Regions from separate parts of the Pseudomonas sp. HD57-3 genome, predicted to be linked through region 3. Evidence: predicted binding sites of a transcription regulator. Region 3 holds the regulator's gene; each other region holds the start of a gene.
The links. The regulator FliA, encoded in region 3, starts transcription of late flagellar genes. The targets are predictions, from matches to a motif close to CTAAAGTTTNNNNNNNNNNNGCCGNTAA.

Region 1 (3,276 bases), 1.3 Mb from region 3:
GGGCCTTGCGTTTGTCCGCCCAGTACAGGAAAAACGCCAGCACGCTGACCAGCCCATAAGCCGTCAGCGGTACCAGGGAAATCCCGCGCAGCCACATCGATAACGAGCCGAACAATGGCAACGCGCAGACGATCAGCAGCACCACCAACTTCAATTTCAGATGCTGAATATTGCCACCGGAAGGCCTGCGATCCGGGCGGCGTGCGCGGGAATCACTCATGGCTGGGCGGCCGTCCAGTCGATCCAGCCGAACTGCCAGGTCGCCAGGATCACCAGACCGAAGGCAATTCGGTACCAGGCGAACGCCGCGTAGCTGTGGCTGCCGATGAACTTGAGCAGGCCACGCACCGCGATCATGGCGAAGATGAACGCCGTGACGAAACCGATGGCGAACACCGGGAAGTCGGCCGGAACGAACAGGTCGCGATACTTGTAGCCCGAATACACCGCCGCACCGACCATGGTCGGCATCGCCAGGAAGAACGAGAACTCGGTGGCGGTCTTGCGCGACAGGCCGAACAACAGGCCGCCGATGATGGTCGAGCCGGAACGCGAAGTGCCGGGGATCATCGCCAGGCACTGGGCGAAGCCGATTTTCAGCGCATCCGTCCAGCGAATCTCGTCGACCGTTTCGGCGTGCACTTCATGCTGACGCTGCTCGGCCCACAACATCACGATCCCGCCCACCACCAGCGCGGCGGCCACGGTGATCGGGTTGAACAGGTAATGGTGAATCAGATCCGCGAAGATCACGCCCAGCACCACGGCGGGCAGGAAGGCGATCAGCAGGTTGGCGGTAAAACGCCGTGCACTCGGCTGAGTCGGCAAGCCGATGACCACGTCGAGGATCTTGCGGCGGAATTCCCAGACCACCGCGAGAATCGCGCCGAGCTGGATGATGATGTTGAACGCCATGGCCCGCTCGCCTCCGAAATCGAGCAAGTCGGCAACAATGATCTGGTGTCCGGTACTGGAAATGGGCAAAAACTCCGTCAGCCCCTCTACAACTCCAAGAATCAGTGCCTGCAAGGCGGTCCAAAGATCCATCAATCCCCCAAAGAGCGATGCCCGGCGGCATGCCCCGATAGTATTTTTTTACGTTCACTGCGTTCAGCGTAGCTGGTTAGAGCTGTACCGATTCCGCACGCACAGGATCCACACGAAACAGTCAAAATTCCGTGAAAAATCAATTTGGATTCAGGTTTTCACGCGCGGCGCCGAAATCCTAACAGACAAGCCGTAATAGCGCTGCCGCGTTATACGACTTGGGTCGCGTATGCCCGGTCACCGAAACGTGGTTGGATGCTGGCGGTGGTTTATTACAAGAAAAAGAATCCGGAGTGACAGCGTTATGAACAGCTTGCGCAGTGTGTCGATCAGCCGACGCTTGTGGCTCATCTTGATTGTGGCAGTGGTCATGCTGCTGACGTTGGGCGTGTTGATGCTCAAACAGATCCACGATGACCTTTACCACGCCAAGGCCCAGAAAACCCAGCATGTGGTGCAGACCGCCAGCGGTTTGTTGACTTACTACCAAGGCCTCGAAGCTGCGGGGACCCTGACCCGCGACGTGGCGCAGAAACAGGCGCTGACCGCCATCCGTGGCCTGCGCTATGACCAGAACGATTACTTCTGGATCAACGACCTCACGCCCGTGATGGTCATGCACCCGACCAATCCCAAGCTTGAAGGCCAGAACCTTTCGGCGATCCGCGACCCGGACGGTTTTGCGGTGTTCAATGAAATGGTCGCCATCGCCAAAGCCAAGGGCGCCGGCATGGTCGATTATCGCTGGCCCAAGCCCGGCGCCAGTGAGCCGGTGGCCAAGACTTCCTACGTGAAACTGTTCGAGCCATGGGGCTGGGTCATTGGTTCGGGCGTATACGTCGACGACGTGCAGGCCGAGTTCCAGGGTCAGGTGATCAAGGCGTCCGTGGTGGGTTTGATCATCGCAGTGATCATGGCGCTGCTGGTGATCCTGATCGCGCGCAGCATCGTCCGCCCGTTGCAGGAAACCGTGAACGCCATGGCCAACATCGCCAGCGGCGAAAGCGATCTGACCCGCAGCCTCGATACTCACGGCCAGGACGAAGTCACTCAACTGGCCCATCACTTCAATGCCTTCACCGCGAAGCTGCGCCGGGTGATCGGTGACTTGCAGGTGTCCGCCAGCGCATTGGGCCAATCGTCCAGCGAACTTGGCAATGATGCGACGCAAGCGCAGCAACGCAGCCAGCAGCAGTCGCAGCAGATGGAACTGGTGGCTACTGCCGTCAACGAAGTGACCTACGGCGTACAGGACGTGGCGAAGAACGCCGAACACGCCGCCAGCGAAATGCGTGATGCCGAGGCGCAGGCCCAGCAAGGCCAGATCAACATCGACGGCAGCCTGCAACAGATCGACAAGCTGTCCGGCACCATCGATCAGGCCGTCGAAGTCATCCGCACGCTGGCGACCGAAAGCACGCAGATCGGCAGCGTGCTGGAAGTGATCCGCTCGATTGCCGAGCAGACCAACCTGCTGGCCCTCAACGCCGCGATTGAAGCGGCTCGCGCTGGCGAACAGGGTCGCGGGTTTGCGGTGGTGGCTGACGAAGTGCGTTTGCTGGCTCAGCGCACGCAGAAGTCCACCGCGGAAATCCAGACGATGATCGAACGTCTGCAAAACCATTCCGAAGCCGCCGTGAAGGTCATCGGCGACAGCAGCAAGGCTTCGCAACTGACCATCGAACAGGCGGGTCTTGCCAGTGCCAGCCTGAATGCCATTGGGCAGGCCCTGCGTAACCTCAACGGCCTGAACGCCTCGATTGCCAGCGCAACGCTGCAACAGGCGCACGTGGTCGAGGACATCAATCAGAACGTCACCCAGGCGGCGGGGTTGTCCCACAGCACCGCGCTGGCGGCCGAGCAATCGAGCGTGGCCAGCGTGCGTCTGGGCCAACTCAGCGAGCAACTGAACGGTTTGCTGCGTCAGTTCCGCGTCTGATCGTCCTTGCAGGTGGGAACTCGTTTCCCACCTGTTTTTCGGTACAATCCGCTCCCTCTTTTATTCCCCCCAAGGATCCTGCATGTCCGGGCTTGAACTGTTTGCGGCCGCTCTCGGTGTGATCGCCGTGTGGCTCACGGTCAAACAGAATCCGTGGTGCTGGCCGATCGGGCTGGTCATGGTGTCGCTCTACACCTGGGTGTTCTTCGAAGTGAAGCTGTATTCGGACATGCTGCTGCAGGTGGTTTATGCCGGCCTGCAAATCTATGGCTGGTGGCAATGGACGCGGG
Region 2 (3,276 bases), 1.4 Mb from region 3:
CCTGGTTGGCGATGCCGACGCTGCTTTCGCTCTCGCGCTGGCTCTCGGTCATTATGCCGACCGCCTGACGCGCGCCGACTTGCAGCTCTTCGATCATTTTCTGCACTTGCTGCGCCGAATCCTGGGTGCGGTGCGCCAGGTTGCGGACTTCGTCGGCGACCACGGCGAAACCACGACCGGCCTCGCCGGCACGGGCCGCTTCGATGGCGGCGTTGAGCGCCAGCAGATTGGTCTGCTGGGAGATGCTGGTGATCACTTCCAGAATCTGCCCGATGTTCACGGTGTTGCTGTTCAGGGTTTCGATGTTGCCGCAGGAGTCGCTGATCTTCGCCGACAGCTGTTGCATCGCGTGGATGGTTTTATCCACAACCTGCTGGCCGTCTTCGGCCAGGCTGCGCGCGTCGCTGGAATGTTGCGAGGCGAGGGCGGCGTTCTGGGCAATTTCCTGGGCGGCGGCGCCGAGCTGGTTGATCGCGGCGGCCACGCTGTTGGTGCGCGAGGCCTGCTGGTCGGAGTTGAACATCGACGAGTTCGACGCCGCGACCACGCGCAGGGCGACTTCGTTGACTTGTCCGGTGGCCGACGACACTTCGCGGATCGAAGTGTGGATGCGCTCGACGAAACGGTTGAAAGAGGTGCCCAGTGCGCCGAACTCATCGTTGCCGTGAATGGTCAGGCGTTTGGTCAGGTCACCTTCGCCTTCGGCGATGTCGTGCATGGCGCGGCCCATGGTCAGCAGCGGTTGCATCAGTACGCGGATCAGCATGCCGAGCAGAGCGATGATGATCACCACGGCGATGACCATGGCGATCAGCGCCGAGGTGCGGAATTCGCTGAGCATCGAGAACGCGGTGTCCTTGTCCAGCACCAGCGCCACGTACCAGTCGGCCGACGGCACGCCGTTGACGTGGGTGAAGGAGATCAACTGGGTCTTGCCGTCGAACTCGACTTCCTTCAGGCCCGGGCTGACTTTCGGCGCACCGTTGGGGTAGGCCTCGGCGAGGGTCTTGAGCACCAGTTTGCTGTCCGGGTGGATCAGGATTTTGCCGTCGGCACCGACGATGAACGCGTGACCGTGGCCGCCGAAGTTCAGCGAGTTGATGATCGCGCTGACGCTCGACAGGTCAATGTCGGCGCCGGCCACACCGATCATCTGGCCCTGGCGCTGCACCGGGGTGGCGACCGTGATGACTAGTTTGCCCGACGAGGCGGCGATGTACGGTTCGGTGACGATGGTCTGTTGCGCAGCGTTGGCTGCCTTGTACCAGCCACGGGCGCGCGGGTCGTAATCCGGTGCGCGGTTGCCGGCCGGGACCGAGAACATCACGCCGTCGGCGCCGCCGAAGTAGCTGAGCTGGAAATTGCCGGTGTAGGCGGGCAGGTCGATGATGCGTTTCAGGCTGGCCGGGGCGTTGCCGTCGGCGACAACCTGTTGCGCCATCGATTGCAGCAACTGGATGCGGCTTTCCAGCCAGGTCTGGATGTTGCTGGTGGTCAGGCTGCCCAGTTCCTGCATCGACGCTTCGGTGCTGCTTTGCAGGGCTTCGCGCTGGCGATAGTCGTTGAACAAAATGAAACAGGCGAATGCAACGGCCACCACGAGGGCGGCAGCCAACAAGATCTTGTGGCTGAATTTCATGTTTCTGGTCATTAAGTGAGCTACCGCGAAGGGGCTGGTCAAGAAAGGGCGGCAATTTGCCACACTATCGGGCTTTGCGCTGCTCTTATTTCGACCGCTGCGCGCCAAAGATTAGGCGCCTTTTGCGAAATGCGACGAAATGCTCGATAGCCTTACAAACTGTCTGATTTACCGGCGAAAGCCGGACGAGCGGGCTAACAAATAGCCAGCCTCCCAGGGAACCAGACAGGGGTTTTCTCTTCTAAGCTTCTGGTTGGCGCCATGCCATCCCCCTTCCGTTCCAGGAGTTACACCATGTCGCTGCGATCTATCGCCCTGCTGTCGTTTTGCGTGCTGTTGGCCGCATGCAGCAAGGTCAATCAGGAAAACTATTCGAAGCTCTCGGCCGGCATGGCCAAGGCCGAAGTGGAGACGCTGCTTGGCAAGCCCACCGATTGCTCGGGCGCGCTCGGCATGTCCAGTTGCACCTGGGGCGACAAGAACAGCTTTATCAGCGTGCAGTACGCCGGTGACAAAGTGCTGATGTTTTCCGGCCAAGGCCTGAAGTAAACCGGGGCTACGCGCCCACGGGAGAAAAACAATGAAGCGGTTATTGCTTGTCCTTTTTGCCGGCCTGGTATTGGCCGGCTGCGCCACGACCGGTGAAGATCCGCTGGCGCCGAAGACGGTCAACAGTGTCAATCTCAAGCGTTACCAGGGCACCTGGTACGAACTGGCGCGTCTGCCGATGTATTTCCAGCGCAATTGCGCGCAATCCGAAGCCCGTTATTCCCTCAAGCCCGATGGCAATATCGCGGTGTACAACCGCTGCCTGACGGCAGACTGGACGTGGGAAGAAGTCAAAGGCACGGCTTATCCACAGGTGCCGGGCAAGACCGACAAGCTGTGGGTCGAGTTCGATACCTGGTTCTCGCGCCTGATTCCGGGTGTGGCGAAGGGTCAATACTGGGTGCTGTACGTCAGCGATGACTACAAGACCGCGCTCGTGGGCGACCCGAGTCGTCGCTACCTGTGGCTGTTGTCCCGCACGCCGACCGTCAACGGTGTGGTGCGTGAAGAACTGCTGAGCAAGGCGCGTCAGCAGGGCTACGACACCACGCGCCTGATCTGGCGTACGTCGGATCAGCAGATGGCCAAGACGTCCAACTGACTACTCCTCTTCTGATCGTTCCCACGCTCCGCGTGAGAATGCAGCCCGGGACGCTCCGCGTCCCAAAAACGGACGCAGAGCGTCCATTGAGGCATTCCCACGCAGAGCGTGGGAACGATCAGTAACAGAGGTGCAAAAAACCTGTGGAGGACAACCCCACAGGTTTTTTTATGTCAGCCCAAAAGCTCTCGCAGAACTTGGGTGAAGGCGCGATTGCTGTCTTCCTCCCCGGCATGTCGCCCCTCGCGCACGACCCACTGACCGTTGACCAGCACATCGCGCACCTGACGATCGCCACCGGCAAACAGCCAGCGATTGAGAATCCCGTCACCGCTGGCCGTGGCCAGATACGGATCACTGCCATCGAGCACAATCCAGTCGGCACGTTTGCCGACTTCCAGCGCACCGATCGGCTGGCCCAGAGCCTGAGCGCCACCGTCCAGCGCTGCGTCATACAGCGTACGGCCGACCATTGGCTGATCCGCAC
Region 3 (3,276 bases):
CCGCCGCTTATCACAGTTACAAGCGTTGCGGGCTGGCCGGGTGCATCCTGACTAAACTGGATGAGACGGCCAGCCTTGGCGAAGTGCTGAGCCTGGCGATCAGTCACGAACTACCGGTCGCCTACCTGACCGATGGGCCGCGTATTCCGGATGATCTGCATCTGCCGCGCCGTCATCAACTGGTCAGCCGCGCCGTCAGTGTGCAAATGCAGGAAGAACCCAGCGAAGAAGCCATGGCTGACATGTTCGCTGATATCTACCACAGTCCGACCAAGCAGGTTGGCTGAGGTAATGAACCGTTTTTGTACCTACATCGATGGTCTGCCATGCATTGTTCCGGTTGTGAACGCGCAGCCAGTAATGTGGCCTCCGTCTATGCAAGACAAGGTAAAGAAATAACATGGGCAGCATGCATCCCGTACAGGTGATCGCGGTGACCGGCGGCAAAGGTGGCGTCGGCAAGACTAATGTGTCAGTGAACTTGTCCCTGGCGCTGGCAGAGCTTGGCCGTCGGGTCATGCTGCTGGACGCCGACCTGGGGCTGGCGAACGTCGACGTTCTGCTGGGCCTCACACCCAAACGCACCCTGGCCGACGTGATCGAAGGCCGCTGCGAGCTGCGCGACGTGCTGTTGCAAGGCCCCGGCGGAATCCGCATCGTGCCCGCCGCTTCCGGCACCCAGAGCATGGTTCACCTGAGCCCGGCCCAGCATGCCGGCCTGATTCAGGCATTCAGCGACATCGGCGACAATCTCGACGTGCTGGTGATCGACACCGCTGCGGGTATTGGTGACTCGGTAGTCAGTTTCGTTCGCGCGGCCCAGGAAGTGTTGCTGGTGGTCTGCGACGAGCCGACCTCGATCACCGACGCCTACGCGCTGATCAAACTGCTCAACCGCGATTACGGCATGAACCGCTTCCGCGTCCTGGCCAACATGGCCCAGAGCCCGCAAGAAGGTCGCAATCTGTTCGCCAAGTTGACCAAGGTCACGGATCGCTTCCTCGACGTCGCCCTACAATACGTCGGCGCGGTGCCCTACGACGAAAGCGTGCGCAAGGCGGTGCAGAAGCAGCGTGCGGTCTATGAAGCCTTCCCGCGTTCCAAGTGCGCACTGGCGTTCAAGGCGATCGCACAGAAGGTCGACACCTGGCCGCTGCCCGCCAACCCGCGCGGCCACCTCGAATTTTTCGTCGAGCGCCTCGTGCAGCAAACGGCAGGACCTGTGCTATGACCGCCAGCGGTATGAACCTTTACAAAAAGTCGGCGCGTGACGCGCAGTACGAGCTGATCGAGCGTTACGCGCCACTGGTCAAACGCATCGCCTACCACTTGCTGGCGCGATTGCCGGCCAGTGTGCAGGTTGAAGACCTGATCCAGGCCGGGATGATCGGCCTGCTCGAAGTCTCGACCAAATACGACGCCAGCAAGGGCGCCAGTTTTGAAACGTACGCGGGCATCCGGATCCGCGGTGCGATGCTCGATGAAGTCCGTAAGGGGGATTGGGCGCCACGCTCGGTTCACCGCAATACCCGTATGGTCAGCGACGCGATTCGCTCGATTGAAGCTAAAACCGGCCGTGACGCTAAAGATCACGAAGTTGCGGCCGAACTCCAATTGAGTCTCGACGATTACTACGGGATTTTGAACGACACCCTGGGCAGCCGGCTGTTCAGTTTCGACGACCTGTTGCAGGACGGCGAACACGAAGGGCTGCACGAGGATGGCGCCAGTGCTCATCTGGAGCCGTCGCGCGATCTGGAAGACGAACGTTTCCAGGCCGCGCTGGCGGACGCGATTGCCAATTTGCCGGAGCGTGAGCGACTGGTGTTGGCGCTGTACTACGACGAAGAGCTGAACCTCAAGGAGATCGGTGAAGTCCTTGGCGTCAGTGAATCGCGGGTCAGCCAGTTACACAGCCAGTGCGCGGCCCGCTTGCGGGGGCGTTTGGGGGAGTGGCGAGCGCGCTGAAGGCAGTGTGGGGACACTGCGAACGAGGCTGGTGCGGTGGTGAACGGCACCGGTCTTGCTCTGTTGTGCTCCAGACAGTCATCGAGTGTTTTGCCGGATTGATTGAAATGGCGCGTCCAGGTGCTGGGCGCGTTTAAGACTGCTTGGAGGTCGAATTGAACAAAGACATGAAAATCCTCATCGTTGATGACTTCTCAACGATGCGGCGGATCATCAAGAACCTGTTGCGTGATCTCGGGTTCACCAACACCGTTGAAGCCGACGATGGCACCACTGCCATTCCGGTGCTCAACAGCGGCAGCATCGACTTTCTGGTGACCGACTGGAACATGCCTGGCATGACCGGTATCGACCTGCTGCGCCACGTCCGTGCCGATGAAAAGCTCAAGCACCTGCCAGTGCTGATGGTGACCGCTGAAGCCAAGCGCGAGCAGATCATCGAAGCGGCCCAGGCCGGCGTGAACGGCTATGTGGTCAAACCTTTCACGGCCCAGGCGTTGAAAGAAAAAATCGAGAAGATTTTCGAACGCATCGGCTGATGAACGCGCGGGGGAGCTATGGAGCATAACGAATCTTCACAGGGCGATTTTGAGTCGACCCTGAAAAAACACGCGGTCGAACTGGTCGAGAGCCTTGAAAAAGGCAAGTTCGGCGACGCTGTGCAACTGATCCATGAGCTCAATCAGACCCGTGACCGTGGCCTGTACCAGGAAGTGGGCAAGCTCACGCGTGAACTGCACAGTGCGATCGTCAATTTCCAGATCGATCCGCACATGCCGCAGGCTGAGGAAGTGTCGCAAATCACCGACGCTACCGAGCGCCTGGGCTACGTGGTCAAACTGACCGAAGCTGCCGCCAACCGCACCATGGATCTGGTGGAAAGCGCGACCCCTGTGGTCAATGGCCTGGCTGACGAAGCCCAGGCCTTGAGCGCCGATTGGAGCCGCTTCATGCGCCGTGAGGTCGGGGCTGAAGAGTTCCGTGAACTGGCGCGCCGGGTCGACGGTTTTCTGGCACGCAGCAGCGCGGACAACCGCGCGGTGTCGAGCAATCTGAACGACATTCTGCTCGCCCAGGATTACCAGGACCTCACAGGCCAGGTGATCAAGCGCGTGACCCAATTGGTCACCGAAGTCGAAAGCAACCTGCTCAAGCTCGTGCTCATGGCCAGCCAGGTGGACCGCTTTGCGGGCATCGAACATGACCGTGCGGCGATGCTTGCTGAAAAAGATCCACAAAAACATCTCTCGCAGGGTGAAGGTCCGCAGATTCATGCCGATAAACGAGAAGACGTTGTGTCCGGTCAGG

Region 1: AC0R79_RS14830 (methyl-accepting chemotaxis protein) is a predicted target of FliA. The motif match lies at 1,197-1,224, and genes of this name have one in related genera.
Region 2: AC0R79_RS02855 (methyl-accepting chemotaxis protein) is a predicted target of FliA. The motif match lies at 1,727-1,754, and genes of this name have one in related genera.

What each region holds. Positions count from the first base shown of each region.
Region 1 covers NZ_CM148568.1:3,301,531-3,304,806, reverse strand. The annotation lists gene AC0R79_RS14840 (DUF1294 domain-containing protein) at 1-220, opposite strand, end outside; gene AC0R79_RS14835 (undecaprenyl-diphosphate phosphatase) at 217-1,047, opposite strand; gene AC0R79_RS14830 (methyl-accepting chemotaxis protein) at 1,352-2,986, shown strand; gene pnuC (nicotinamide riboside transporter PnuC) at 3,069-3,276, shown strand, end outside.
Region 2 covers NZ_CM148568.1:637,927-641,202, forward strand. The annotation lists gene AC0R79_RS02855 (methyl-accepting chemotaxis protein) at 1-1,651, opposite strand, end outside; gene AC0R79_RS02860 (hypothetical protein) at 1,934-2,188, shown strand; gene AC0R79_RS02865 (lipocalin family protein) at 2,220-2,789, shown strand; gene AC0R79_RS02870 (formimidoylglutamate deiminase) at 2,963-3,276, opposite strand, start outside.
Region 3 covers NZ_CM148568.1:2,005,928-2,009,203, forward strand. The annotation lists gene flhF (flagellar biosynthesis protein FlhF) at 1-287, shown strand, start outside; gene fleN (flagellar synthesis regulator FleN) at 401-1,231, shown strand; gene fliA (RNA polymerase sigma factor FliA) at 1,228-1,968, shown strand; gene AC0R79_RS09055 (chemotaxis response regulator CheY) at 2,136-2,507, shown strand; gene AC0R79_RS09060 (protein phosphatase CheZ) at 2,526-3,276, shown strand, end outside.